Linked DNA regions of Arthrobacter globiformis. The protein of the gene in region 2 interacts with the protein of the main gene of each other region in a pairwise test. Links are inferred from orthologs where the notes say so. Each region holds a gene or a part of one and is shown on either strand. Other genes may lie near its edges. The genes, in order: ligA and leuS.

Region 1 (7,017 bases), 1.5 Mb from region 2 along the record:
GCCCCTGCCTGTAGCGCGGACAGCGTCAGCGGCCGGGCGCTGGTCAGTTCAAGGGCGTCGAACAGCAGGGCGCCGGCGGCGCGTTCGCTGATGGTCAGCACGCACGCGATCTCCGAGGTCACGGCCATCCCCCTGACGGTGCGGTCCTGCGGGGACTCGGCCGGCGACGCCATGGCCTCCTCAGCACCGGCATACCCGGCGACGAGCTGCACCTTCAAAGCCGCCATCCGGGCCTCCATCCGGGCCAGCTCAGCCAGCGCGTCCAGGCACGCATCCGCCTGCTCCCGCAACAGATCACCCCCGTCCGACGCCGGGCTATCTGATCCTTGGAACGCAAGGCCGCCCGTCCCGCGGCGGACAAAAGCAGCCAGCACCGGAGTGGAGGCGTCGATCGCCGCCATCGTCTCGACAGCTGCACTGCTTTCCATACCCGCAGCCTTTCACGGGCCACTGACAATTAAACGGGCGCTGGCCTGCGGGAAATCAGGCTTAAAACCGAATTGGCAGCTAATGCCCGCAAACCTCGTGGATGCGGGGCGTCAGCTGCCAATTCACGCTTGGGTGGGGACGTTCTAGCTGGCACTCTTCTGTGCGACGAGCTCGATCTCCACGAGCATTTCAGGGTCCAGGAACGGCAGCACGTGGACCAGCGACAGCGTGGGACGGATCTCGCCGAAAACCTCGCCGTGCGCACGGCCGGCGTCCTCCCACTTGCTGATGTCCGTCAGGTACAGCTTCGACTGCACGACGTCGGCGAGCGCGAATCCGGCGTCGGCCAGGACGGTCTCCAGCTTCTGCAGGATGAACTGGGTCTGCTCATAGAAGTCACTGCCGACGATGCCGTTCTCGCCGCTGGCCGAGGTGGCCGAGATGTAGAGCGTGTTGTCCACCTGGACCGCGCGGGAGTAGCCGAGCTTCTGTTCCCAGACCGAGCCGGTGCCGAACGTCTTGCGCATGCTGCGCCTTTCACTAGGGGTTTAAAAACTCGGCTCCACTCTAGGCGGGGTGGACGTCGAGCCTGAAAACCAGCAGCTTTATGTCGGTGCCGGGCACATACCAGTCGCGCTCCGGTACCCGTCGGAAGCCTGTTTTCCGGTACAGCCCGTGGGCGCTCTCCCAGTTCCCGCCGGTGGTCAGTGCGACGGCACGTATCCCGTCCAGCGATTTGGCGTGCGCAATAATCGCTTCCACCATGGCCTGGCCGGCGCCGCTGCGCTGCACGGCCGGATCCACCACCAGCATGCGGAACTCAAGCTCGTCGTCCAGCGCGATATCGGCATACTTCTCGCCGGCCAGCGCCAGCGTCACCGAACCGACGATCGCGCCGGCGCGCTCTGCCACCCAGATGGTGGCACGGCCTGCGCGGGTAGCCACGTCCTGGATCTGCTTCATGTACGGGTGGTCCGCGTTCTCGAAGTATCCCGCCGCCAGATAGGCGTCCCTGGTGATGCGGGCGATGGCCGCATAGTCGGCTGGGGTTGCGGGACGGACGGTGATCTGCGGCTGCACCCGTCAATGGTAGTGCCGGCAGACCGATGCGCCCCGCGAAACAGCTGTTTCCGTGACTGATCTATCAGGTATGCGTGACAGATGCGGGATGCCTCTGCTTTGTCACAACCGCGTATGTGAAGCGCGTGTGACCTACAGCGGGAACTTGCCGGATATCTCGAGCGTGCCCGCGCATGTCCAGGCTGACAGCCGTTCCTCGGCGGAGGGCCCTCCTTCAAGCGGGCTGGTGAGCCGGGGGCGCCGCACCCAGCAGCCGGCTTCCTCGGCCACCAGGGCGCCAGCGGCGAAGTCGTGCTCGTTCAGGCCCCGCTCGCCGAAGGCATCATGCGTTCCGTCGGCAACCATGCAGAGGTCCAGGGCGGCCGAACCGAGCCGGCGCACGTCGGCAAAGCCGTCCATGAAGCCGCCCAGTGCCGCCGCCTGCTCGGCACGCACCTCGGGGTCGTAGCTGAATCCGGTGGCCAGGATCTGGCCGGCCCGTCCCGGGACCGGACCGGTGAGCTGCACCCGCTTCCCGTCCTGCTCCAGCCACGCGCCGTGGCCCCTCGATGCGTAGTACACGCGCCCCAGCGCGGGGGCGTGCACGACGCCGGCCAGCCACACGCCGTCGGAATCGGCAACAGCCACTGAGGTGGCGTAGTAGACGATATTGCGGATGAAGTTGGTGGTCCCGTCGAGCGGATCAATGGACCACCGCAGCCCGGTCGGTTTCTCGGGGCGTGTTGTCCCGTGCTCCTCGCCGGTGATCACGTCGTCCGGCCGCGCACTGCGGATGGCGGTGCGCACGGCTTCTTCGGCGGCCACATCGAAGGCGGTAACCCAGTCGCCGGCTTCGCCCTTGTTGGTCACAGTCCCCGAGTCCAGGGCGCCGTTGCTGCGTTCGCCAAGGACACCGGCACCAGCAGCCGCGGCGGCCTTGGCCACGGCGAGGAGCCCGGTCACGTTCAAGGTGTTTGCGGTATCCGGTGTCACTCGGAATCCTCCCCGTCGGCGGGGAGTCGCGTTGCCTCAGTATGCTCAGCCGAGGTTTCAGCTCCAGCGCCATCCTCGTCAGCCCTGGCGGGCCCGTTGGCCAGCAACTCCCGGAACCCGTCCTCGTCCAGCACAGGCACGCCCAGTTGCTCGGCCTTGTCCCGCTTGGTGCCGGCGTTGTCCCCGGCCACCAGGTAGCTGGTCTTCTTCGACACCGACCCTGCCGCCTTGCCGCCGCGGACCAGGATGGCTTCCTTGGCCTCGTCGCGGCTGAAGCCTTCCAGGGTTCCGGTGACCACAACGGTCAGCCCCTCGAGCGTGCGCGGAGTGGACTCGTCCCGTTCGTCCTTCATCCGGACTCCGGCTGCCGCCCAGCGGTCGATGATTTCGACATGCCAGTCCTCGGCAAACCACTCCTTGAGCGCGGCGGCGATGGTGGGGCCAACGCCGTCCACACTCGCGAGCTCCTCCTCGGATGCCTGCCGGATGGCGTCCATGGTGCCGAAGTGGTTGGCCAGGGCGCGCGACGCCCGGGGGCCGACGTGCCGGATGGAGAGCGCCACCAGGACGCGCCACAGCGGCTGCGTCTTGGCCTTTTCGAGTTCGCTGAAGAGCTTTCCGGTGGTGGCCGTCGGCTTGGACGGCGTCTTGGCCGTGCCCTTGCTGTAGAAGTAGGGCACCAGCTCGAACTCGCCGGTGGAAACGCCTTTGGACCGCTTCTCGCGCCGGATCTTCACCGGTTCAAGGTCCTCCGGTGTCAGGTCAAAAAGGGCCGCTTCGCTGACCAGCGGCGGGACCTCAGGCTCCGTCGGCTGGGTCAGCGCGATCGCAGCCTCCCAGCCGAGGGCTTCGATGTCGAACGCTCCCCTGCTTGCAACGTGGAACACGCGCTCACGCAGCTGCGACGGGCAGGACTTGGCGTTGGGGCAGCGGATGTCCACGTCGCCTTCCTTCCCGGGAGCCAGCGGCGTGCCGCAGGACGGGCATTCCGTGGGCATGACGAAGTCACGCACCGGCGGGTCCTGCTGGTCCCGGAGCGCCAGGACCGGGCCAACGATCTCCGGGATGACGTCCCCGGCCTTCCGGAGCACCACAATGTCGCCGATCTTGACGCCCTTGGCCTTGACTACGTCCTGGTTGTGCAGCGTCGCCATTCCCACGGTGGAGCCCGCCACCTTGACCGGTTCCATGATCCCGAAGGGCGTGACCCGGCCGGTGCGCCCGACGTTCACGGCGATGTCCAGGAGCTTGGTGTGCACTTCCTCGGGCGGGTACTTGTAGGCGACGGCCCAGCGCGGAACCCGCGTGGTGTAGCCCAGGGCACGCTGGGTGGCGAAGTCGTCAATCTTAACCACGATGCCGTCGATCTCGTGGAGCAGGCTGTGCCGCTTGTCCCCGTATTTCTCGATGAAATCCAGCACCTCCGCCGGGCTGCCGAGGACCTCGAAGTACGGGCTGACCGGCAGTCCCCACTCTGCCAGGAGCCGGTAGGTCTCCGACTGGCTGGCGGCCTGGAGGCCCTCGCGGGCGCCGATCCCGTGCACGAACATCTGGAGCGGGCGCTTGGCAGTCTCTGCCGGGTCTTTCTGGCGGAGCGATCCGGCCGCGGCATTTCGCGGGTTGGCCAGCGGAGCCTTGCCCGCCTCAATCAGCGCCTCATTGAATTCGGCAAACGCCTTGGACGGAATAAACACCTCACCGCGGATTTCCACTTCTGCAGGAAAACCGCTGCCGCTGAGCTGCTGCGGGATCTCCTTGATGGTGAGCACGTTGTGGGTGATGTCCTCGCCGGTGGTGCCGTCGCCGCGGGTGGCGGCCCGGACCAGCTTGCCGTCCCGGTAGAGCAGGTTCACGGCGAGGCCGTCGATTTTCAGCTCGGTCAGCCAGGCGGCCTCCGGGTTCCCGGACTTGGCGACCCCTGCCTCCGCCTTGGCGATCCAGGCCTGCAGTTCCTCGAGGGAGAACACGTCCTCAAGGCTGTACATGCGCTGGAGGTGTTCGACGGCGGCAAACGCCGCGGACACTTCCCCGCCGACCTCCTGGGTGGGCGAATCGTTGGAAACGAGCTCCGGATGCAGCGCCTCGAGTTCCTCCAGCCGGCGAAAGAGCGTGTCGAACTCGGCATCGGAAACGAGCGGCTCGTCCTCCTGGTAGTACGCGAACCGGTACTTCCGGACGAGGTCCGCCAGGTTCTCGTACTCATCCCGTACCGACTCAGAGGGAATGGCCTCCGGCTCAAGCTGGTCAGTTCCGGTGGCTGCGCTGTCTGTGGGGCCTGATGGTGTGCTCACAGACCTATCTTGCCTTACAGCCCGGACATTTTGCCGAGGCGGCAGGCCTCCCGTACCGGGGATGCCGGGCGATCCCGGGGATCACGGGAATGTCGGGTGCCGGTCAGAACCGCCGCCGGCGAATGCCCCTACCAGTGACCGGGGCGGTTCCGGCTCCACAGGGCGAAGGCCAGCCCGCCCAGACCCACCAGGAGGACGCCGCCCATGACGGCGAACAGGCCGAAAATGCCGAGGCCGGACTCCTTGTCCGCAACTACGACGGCGGCGGCTTGGCTGGCGGCGGGGGTGGCGATCGGTTTGGTCCAGCTGGACTCGGCAGAAAACACGGACGACGACGGGTCCGGGCTGGCGGAGGCGGTGGTCACCGGCCGTGTTGCAGCGGGGACCGCGGCCACAATCCCGTTATTCGCTGCCGGAACGACGGCGGGAGCGGCGGCCGGTATGACCGGTGCAGGAGCCATGCGGGTCTCGGGCGCCACCGGCCGCACCGGCGCCGCAGGCGCCGCAGGCGCTACTGGTCGCACCGGCTGTGCAGGAGCCGGAGCCGGCGAAGGTGCCGGCGCTTTCTGGGCCGGCGGCGGCGCCGGCGCGGAGGCGGTTGGCGTCGTGGGCGGCGCCGGGGAACCGGACGACGGCGGAGCGACAGGCGTGGGTGACTCCGAACACGGCCCCTCCGGCAGGCAGGCCGCCTGCGCAGCTCCGGCGGCGCCGGTCACAACCGTGAAGGCCAGCATGGCAGCGGCAGTTCCGGGCACGAGCGCGCCGCGCAGAAGAGGAAGACGGATCATGGAGTACCTTTGCAGCCGCGCGGGACCCTCCCGCGCCGAGTCTTGTCCCGGGTATCTTCCTACAGTCCCGCCCGGCGCGCCAAATTGACTACTGTCGGTTTTCCGGCGGCAGCGCGATCTGGAGCTTGCGCACCTTGCCCCGCCCGACGATGTAGCCGCGGCCCGGAATGAAGCCGGCGCCGACCCGTCCGAGTGACGTATTGAGGAGGTTGTCGCCGTCGATGTCGCCCGGGTTGATCAGCAGCCCCCTCCTGCCCGACTTGAACGGCTGCGCGAGCGACCAGGCCGATGACCAGGTGGACGTTTCGGATTCCCCGACCACCCACTGGTCGGCCTTGATGGACGCCGCCACGAGCCTTCCGATGCCGGACTCGGCCAGGGTGTCCGTAAACTCCGTGAGCCCCTCGATGAAGATGGCCACCTTGCCCGGATTGGCCGAGGCGTGGTCCGTGAGCGCTTCCACCGCCTCCTCGACGTCGTCGGCTCCCACCAGCGAGCGATCCCAGACCGGCAGGGACGCCACGGCGGACTTCCTGGCGGCAAGGTAAACCAGTTCGGTGCCGGGGTTGGACCGGCGCAGCGCGTAGGCCATGGTCACCAGGGCCACGGTCCGGCCGGAGCCGGGTGGGCCGGCGAGCAGCAGCGGGCCCTTGGCCATGAGTGTGGCGGGCTGCAGCGTTTCGTCGTCCACGCCGACCACGGGCAGATCCGGCAGCCCGGCAGGCAGGATGTCCAGGTCGATCTGCTCGGGCAGCCGCTCGATGCGCGGAGCCCTTTCCACACCCTGGCGGAGCATAGCCTCGCTGAGCTTGTGGACTTCGCGCGCCTGCAGCGCCAAGTTGGAGTTGCCGCCCAGGACGGCGAGCTGCACCTCGTGGCCGCCCAGCAGCCCCCGGCCCGGAGGCGAGGCCTGGCCCAGGACGTCCTTTGGCACGTCCATGGTCAGGTAGTCGTCCTCGGCGGACAGCCGGAGTACCAGCCTTCGCTGGATGGAGGCAAGCAACGACGCCGGGACGGAGTTGGGGCGGTCGCCGGTAACAACGAGGTGGATGCCCAGGGGACGGCCGTCGGTCGCCAGCTGCAGGAAGAGGTCCCAGAGGCCGGAGAGCTTGCTGTACTCATAGGCCTCACGGAAGGCCGACATGCCGTCGACCAGCACGAAGATGCGCTTTTCATCCGGCAGGCCGGCAAGCTTGCGGTACTCCCCGATGGTGGAGGCGCGGACCTCGGCGAAACGGGCTGCCCGGTCCTCGGCGAGGTCGCTGAGCCAGCGCAGCAGCCTGCCCACGCGTTCCACGTCGTCGCCGTTGATGATCCCGCCCACGTGCGGAAGTTCTTCGAGCATTTTGAGCCCGGCGGAGCCGCAGTCGATTCCATAGACGTGGACGGGGCCCCCGCGCGGGGTGACGGCAGCGGCGATGGCGATGCCCCGCAGGGCCGCGGACTTGCCTGAGCCG
Region 2 (7,105 bases):
ACACTAGGAAGCCGACAGTCCGCCCGACAGCCCCGGGCTGCGCTATGTGGATAGCGCCACTACCGCTGGTAGGTGATGTAGGCCTCGTATTGGACGCGCCATTTCTCCGGTTCCTTGGGATCAGGGATGGTGGTGGTGAGGAACTGGACGCTGGTCACCTGGCCCTTCAGGTACTTCATCCAGTTCGTGACTTCGTCGGCCACATCCCGGTCCAACTGGGCGACATGGTGGACTTGCATGGACATGGGAGCCTCCTTGCTCGGTGGGGAGACTGTACTACCAGCGGCCAGGCACTGCTAGGCCGGGACAACTTGATGAACGAGACGCTGTCGTGACAGGCGCCCGGGCCCGGCCTTCCTCCTACGCTGCTGCGGACGATGCCCACTCGGGCCATGGATCCACCGGCAGTGGGGGTCCAGAGCCGTCGGGAGCTTCCGGGCTTCCGACACCGTCAAGGTCGTCGGGTGCTTCCGAAGATTCGGGGCCTGGATAGTCGTCGAACCCGTCGGACCTATCGGGTCCGTCTGGCCAGTTCGGTGGATCCGGTCCGTCGGGCGGCTCCGGCCAATCTTGGCCGGGTGGCAGTTCTGGCCAGCTGGGTGGTTCCCAGTCCTGATACTCAGCCTGGTAGGACCGACCCGAGGGTGAAACCCAACCAGGCGGGGCGTCACGGGTCGCGCCGACGGGTCTCCACGCCGTGGTGTGTTTCAGGCGGTGGTGTTTCGGGCAGGGCTGGCCAAGGTTGGCGACGCCGGTGCCGCCGCCGTCGGACCAAGCCAATAGGTGGTCGGCGTCGTTGTCCAAGGAGTAATTGTTACAGCTCGGGGACGTGCACTTGGCGTCGCGGAGCCGCAGCCATTGGCGCATCGGCTTCGTCAGCCGGTAGCTGGTGCGGCCGATCTCCAACGGCGCCCCATCCCGCGGATCGGTTAGCACACGCAGGAACGACGTCCCGCCGTCGGCAACCAGGCGTCGCGCCATCGACGGCGGGATCGGCCCGTAACCGTCCAGCGTCGCCGGTTCCTCCGACACTCCGAGCAGAGAAAACACCGGAACCGTGACCAGGACCTGCGCCGTGGGGGTCGGCACCTCACCGACCGGCACGGATTCTGCGGGCGGGCCGTCGACCGCACTGTCAACTGGGTGGCCTGCTGTGAGCAGCCACGTGGCGAAGGCATCGACCCGCAGCTGGGCCAGAGTCCGGGATTCGGTCGGGCCCTGCATAGCGCGGGCGGCGGCGGTGGTACTGTCCCAGATCCCGGCCGCCTGGTCGGTCGGCAGGTACGCCGACAGCCAGGCCATGCCGTCCCGGGCCGGGACGTACTCCAGCCGCCGGTCCTTCGCACTCTTGGTGTGCCGGGTTTCGATGCTGACCGGGTGGTGCCGCTCCCGCCAATAGCGGGCCTTGGCCCGGAACCTCGCCGGCGTCAGCTCCCCGGCCGCGCAACCCCGCGCGTACCCGGGCGCGTCCGGGTCCAGGAAGTGGGCCTCAAAAGCAGCGGCGGCGGCGCGATCCAGCCCGTCGGTTTCGTCGCACATGATGCGCGCGTGCTGCCAGGAAATAGCCCCTGCCTGAAGGCTGGCGAGCGTCAACGGCTGGTCCGTGGTCAGCGAGGCCGATTCGGACAGAAGGCGTGCCGCCGACCCCTCACTCACAGTCAGCGCGCCAGCAACCTCGGCAGTAACGGACATCCGCCGGACGGTGCGGTCCTGCACGGACGTACCAGGCGGAGTCAAAGCCTCCTCCGCCGCGGCGAAACCGGCGGCGAACTGCACCTTCACGGCCGCCAGCCGCGCCTCCATCCTGGCTACCGCAGCAAGACCGTCCAGGCACGCATCCGCCTGATCCCCCAGTGGATCCGCCTCATCCGGCAGCTCACCCACGCCGGCCGGGCCCGGATCGCCCGCCCGGCGGAGCTCAGCAGCCAGTGCAAGAGCGGAGGCACCGATGGCCTCCAACGTCTCCGCAACTGCTGCGTTATCCATGCCCACAGCATGACAGGGGGCACCGACAAAAACGCCGTGACAAAGAAACGCGGCACGGAGCCGAGCCGGCTCGCATCAAGTGCCGCTTGCAAGCCTAGGTGGCCGCCTCAGTACCGCTGGCGCCGGCTGCCTTGGACGGGGCGGCGAGGCAACCGGCAACGGACGAGCTGCTCTCCCCCACGATCACCGCCAGGACGCCGAGCCCGGCGTGAGCCGCCAGTACAGCAGGTAATGAGCTGATCTGGGCTGGCGGGCAGGCCGGAAGCTTCGCCGCCAGGCGGGCCGCGAGCATATCGGCCTCGTGCCGGTTGCCGAAATGGTGGATGGCCAGCCGCGCCTCCCCCAGTGGCCGGCCCGCGGCCTCCGCCACCACGATCTCCTCAAGCCGGGCAATGGCTCTGGCCGCAGAGCGGACTTTTTCCAGCGGAACGATCTTGCCGTCGTCGACCGCGAGAATCGGCTTGATGGCCAGCATGGCTCCGACCAGCGAGGCTGCAGCGCCGATGCGTCCGCCGCGCCGCAACTGCTCCAGGCTGGGCACATAGAAATACACCTTGGACCGTGCCGCGCGTTCCTCGGCCAGCCGGCGCACCTCGCCGGCTCCGCGGCCGTCCGCCGCTGCCACCACGGCACTCTGGACGGCGAGTCCCTGCGCCATTCCCACGGTGCGGGTGTCCAGCACCTCGACAGGGATCTTGACCCGGCCGGCCGCGAGGCGGGCGGCATCAGCGGTGCCGGAAAGGCCACCGGAGATGTGGATGGATACGACAGACTCGAAGCCCTGCCGTTCAGCGGCCAGATAAGCCTGCTCAAACTGTCCCGGCGACGGGCGGGAGGTCTTAACCGGCTTAGCGGCGGCCAGGGCCACGGCGATGGTCCCGGTGATGTCGTCCTCGCCCTCGCCGTAAATCTCCTCGCCCACCATGACGGGCATCGGAATGACGGCCAACCGGCCGTTGATGGAGAAGGCCCGCACCCAATCGGCGGGCAGCGCGGCAGCGGAATCCGTCACCACCGCGGTACGGACGACGACGGCGGGCTCGCCCGTGGGCGGGACCTGGCCCGGCCTGGTGGCCTGGCGAAGACGGACCAGATGCTCCTTTAACCACAGCCAGGCTGCCGGTTCGCGGTCGATCACGGCACACCTCCTGCAGTTGTTTCCGGCCGCCGGCGGTGCCGGCGGCCGGAGCCCGGCCAGCCAGTCGCCGCCGGCTACTCAAATAACGCTGCTAGGCCGGGACGATGTTCACCAGTTTAGGTGCCCGCACGATCACGGTCCGGATGCCCCGGCCGTCGAGGGCGCGCTGGACATTCTCGGAGGCCAGCGCTAGCTCACGCAGTTCGTCCTCGGAGATGGCCGGTGAGACCTCGAGCCGGTCCCTGACCTTGCCCTGGACCTGGACCACAGCGGTGACGGTTTCCTGCACCAGCAGCGCGTCGTCGTGCGCAGGCCAACCCGCATTTGCCACAGAGGCGGGGTGCCCCAGGACGTTCCACAGGTCTTCGGCCGTGTAGGGCGCGAAGAGGCTCAGAATGACGGCCACTGCCTCGACAGCTTCGCGGACGGCAGGGTCGGCGCCGCCGGCACCCGAGTCGATGGACTTGCGGGTGGCGTTGACCAGCTCCATCAGCTTGGCCACCACGACGTTGAACTTGTTGTTGTCCAGCAGTTCAGCGGCATCGGCGATGGTCCTATGCGTGACGGTGCGCAGCGCACGGTCACCGGCGCTGAAATCAACACCGGGGGCGCTGGACACGTCTTGGCCAAGGCGCCAGGCGCGTGCCAGGAACTTCGCGGAACCCGACGGCGAAACGTCCGCCCAGTCGACGTCGTCCTCGGGCGGCGAGGCGAAGATCATGGTGAGCCGGACGGCGTCGACGCCGTACTTGTCCAGCTGCTCCCCCAGGTCCACACCGTTGCCCAGCGACTTGCTCATGGCTTTGCCGCCGTTGAGCACCTGGCCCTGGTTCAGCAGCGCGCTGAAGGGCTCGTCCGCCGCCAGCAGGCCCATGTCGTGGATGACCTTGGTAAAGAAGCGGGCGTAGAGCAGGTGCAGGATCGCGTGCTCGACACCGCCGACGTACTGTCCCACCGGCATCCAGTCGTTGATCTTCGCGGGATCGAACGGGCCCTCGGTGTAATCAGGGGAGACGAAACGCAGGAAGTACCAGGACGAGTCCACGAAGGTGTCCATGGTGTCCGTGTCCCGCTGGGCTGCACGTCCGCAGTTCGGGCACTCGACATTGACCCATTCGGCGGCCGCGGCCAGGGGGGAAGTGCCCCTCGGGGACAGCGCCTCGCCACGTAGGTCCTCCGGAAGCGTCACTGGCAGCTGCTCGTCGGGTACAGGCACTTCGCCGCATTCGGCACAGTGGATGATGGGGATTGGGGTGCCCCAGAAGCGCTGGCGGCTCAGGAGCCAGTCACGCAGCCGGAAGTTCACGAACTTCTCCCCGGTGCCCTGTTTGCCGAGGATTTCGATCGCGGCCGGAATGGCCTCTGCCTTGGGAAGGCCGTCGAGCTGACCGGAATTGATCAGGGTGCCCTCGCCCGCTGTTGCCTTACCCGAGACGGCGGGATCCTCCTCGCCGGTGTCCAGCACCGCGCGCACAGGCAGCCCGAACGCCTTGGCGAAATCGAGGTCGCGCTGGTCGTGCGCCGGGACGGCCATGATGGCGCCCGTGCCGTAGTCAGCCAGGACGTAGTCCGCGGCCCAGACGGGCAGTTTTTCGCCGTTGAGAGGATTGATGGCGTAACGGCCGGTGAACACACCGGTCTTTTCCCGCTCGGTGGACTGGCGTTCGATGTCCGAAAGGGCCTTGACCTTCTCACGGTAGGCCATTAGTGCGTCGTGGTGTTCAGGGGTGACCAGGTCCAGGGCCAGGTGCGCGTCCGCGGCCACGACGAAGAACGTGGCCCCGTGCAGGGTGTCCGGACGCGTAGTGAAGACGGTGACTTCACGCTGGGCACGTCCGTCAGAAGCCTCGATCACGAACCGAACATGCGCGCCTTCCGAGCGGCCGATCCAGTTCTTCTGCATCGCCAGTACCCGCTCGGGCCAATGCCCCTGCAGCTCGGACATGTCGTCCAGCAGCCGGTCCGCGTAGTCGGTGATCTTGAAGTACCACTGGTTCAGAGACTTCTTGGTCACAGCCGTGCCGCAGCGCTCGCAGGCTCCGTTGACCACCTGCTCGTTGGCCAGCACGGTCAGGTCCTTCGGACACCAGTTGACCGGTGAGTCCTTGCGGTAAGCGAGGCCTCGCTCGTAGAAGCGCTTGAACAGCCACTGGGTCCAGCGGTAGTACTCCGGATCGGACGTGTGCAGCCGGCGGGACCAGTCAGCGGAAATGGCGTAACGCTTGAAGGAAGCAGCCTGGGTGTCGATGTTGGCGTAGGTCCACTCGCTCGGGTGGGCGTTGCGCTTGATCGCCGCGTTTTCCGCGGGCAGCCCGAACGAGTCCCAGCCGATCGGGTGCAGCACGTCGTATCCCTGCTGGCGCAGGTACCGCGCCACCACGTCGCCCATGGCAAAGGCCTCGGCGTGGCCCATGTGAAGGTCGCCGGACGGGTAGGGGAACATGTCCAGGACGTAGCGGCGCTCCCGCGAACCGTCGTCGGCGGGGGTGAAAACCTTCAGTTCTTCCCACACCTGCGGCCACCGGGCCTCCATCGCCGCGAAGCTGTACGCGCCCTCTTCGGGCGTCTCGGCTCCACCTGCTGCTGTTCCGGTTTCGGTCTCCGGCTGAACGCTCACTGCTGCCCTCTTCTGTTCTGTCATGACCTCTGTCCTGTCACAACGGTCTGATCCCCGCCGCCCGCCGGGAAGGTCTCCCCGGACACACAAAAGCCCCTCGACATGGAGGGGCGGCCGCTTGATTATCCGTATTTGTTCGGGATACCAAGCGGCTAGCTAAGCAGAAGGATCGCACGCATAAAACTACTTTAGCGTCTCTGCGGGTCCATGCTGAAACAGGCACCGCCCCGGCCCACCAAGAAGGGCGCAGAACGGATGTAGAAGGCGCGGCGGCTTTGCAAGAAATCACCATTGCCAAACCGTAGAAGCAGGTACACCATTTACACCAAGCGCATGGGGTCGACCCCAGGCGCATGGGGGCAGGGCAACGGTCTCGGCTTGAGGAGCCTGCAGTGGACCGGTTGCCTGCCCAGGACGGAATGTCCCCGGCATGTCATGCCCAACGCCAGGTCCCGCATCAACAGCGTGTGCAGCGCATCCAGCCTGCCTCGCCTTGCCGCGCGCTGCCCTGAGTGCGGGTATCAGCCGAACACTCGTCAGAGAAAGGCAACAGAAATGCTCATACACAAGAAGCACCTGACGGCGCTGGGTTCTGTGCTCATGCTGTTTCTGGCTACGTTCACGTCGACCTCCGGGGCGGCTGCGGCGTCCACGGCGTCCCAGGAACTGTGCGGGCCAGGCTCGGCCACGACGTTCCACAGGGCGGACTTCCCAAAGAAGCCGAAGGTCACCAACATGTGGTTCCCGCTGAAGCCGGGCATGCAATATACGACCACCGGCACTGTCAAGACAGCCACCGAAACCACCAAGAGGACGGTGGTCCACACCGTAACGGGACTGACCAAGGTAGTGGACGGCGTGAAAACCTTGGTGATGTGGGACAGGGACTACAGCGACGGCGAGCTGGCCGAGTCCGAGCTTGCCTTCTTCGCCCAGACCAGAAAGGGCGACGTGTGGCTGTTTGGGGAGTACCCGGAAGAGTTTGAGAACGGAAAATTCGTTGGCGCCCCCAGCACTTTCATCAGCGGGTTGGACAAGGCGAAGGCGGGCATAGCCATGAAGGCCAAGCCCCGGATTAGCGGCCCTCACTACATCCAGGCGTACGCCCCGGAAGTCGATTTCCTGGATTGCGGAGATGTCATCAAGAAGGACCAGCAGGTGCGGGTGTCCACGGGCAATTACAAGAACGTGCTGGTTGTCGACGAATACAATCCACTGGAACCGGCCAGCGCGGGCCATCAGCGGAAGTTCTATGCACCGGGCACGGGCCTGGTTAAAGTGACGGCCGTGGGCGGGGCTGAACAGGAAACCATGGACCTCGTCAAGATCAGGAAACTCAGCACAGACCAGCTGAGGCAGGTCAA

What was found.
Region 1: the proteins of leuS (region 2) and ligA interact in binary tests that used the Escherichia coli proteins (3 or more experiments, as listed by UniProt). The link is inferred for Arthrobacter globiformis from one-to-one orthologs.

The regions. Positions count from the first base shown.
Region 1 is NZ_JAUSXI010000001.1:1,835,230-1,842,246, reverse strand. What follows is about bases 2,126-5,171. They hold ligA (NAD-dependent DNA ligase LigA), read right to left. Parts: upstream 4,773-5,171; coding sequence 2,478-4,772; downstream 2,126-2,477. Other genes in these bases: QFZ33_RS08355 (hypothetical protein), read right to left, coding at 4,901-5,171; QFZ33_RS08365 (inositol monophosphatase family protein), read right to left, coding at 2,126-2,481. Also shown: QFZ33_RS08380 (HNH endonuclease signature motif containing protein), read right to left, coding at 1-428; QFZ33_RS08375 (RidA family protein), read right to left, coding at 573-956; QFZ33_RS08370 (GNAT family N-acetyltransferase), read right to left, coding at 997-1,509; more of QFZ33_RS08365, read right to left, coding at 1,642-2,125; more of QFZ33_RS08355, read right to left, coding at 5,172-5,560; QFZ33_RS08350 (FtsK/SpoIIIE domain-containing protein), read right to left, coding at 5,649-7,017. UniProt on the Escherichia coli protein: DNA ligase that catalyzes the formation of phosphodiester linkages between 5'-phosphoryl and 3'-hydroxyl groups in double-stranded DNA using NAD as a coenzyme and as the energy source for the reaction.
Region 2 is NZ_JAUSXI010000001.1:3,286,747-3,293,851, forward strand. Bases 2,979-6,112 are described here. They hold leuS (leucine--tRNA ligase), read right to left. Parts: upstream 5,742-6,112; coding sequence 3,216-5,741; downstream 2,979-3,215. Other genes in these bases: QFZ33_RS15095 (DegV family protein), read right to left, coding at 2,979-3,124. In the rest of the region: QFZ33_RS15085 (hypothetical protein), read right to left, coding at 60-245; QFZ33_RS15090 (HNH endonuclease signature motif containing protein), read right to left, coding at 361-1,986; more of QFZ33_RS15095, read right to left, coding at 2,081-2,978; QFZ33_RS15105 (hypothetical protein), read left to right, coding at 6,297-7,105.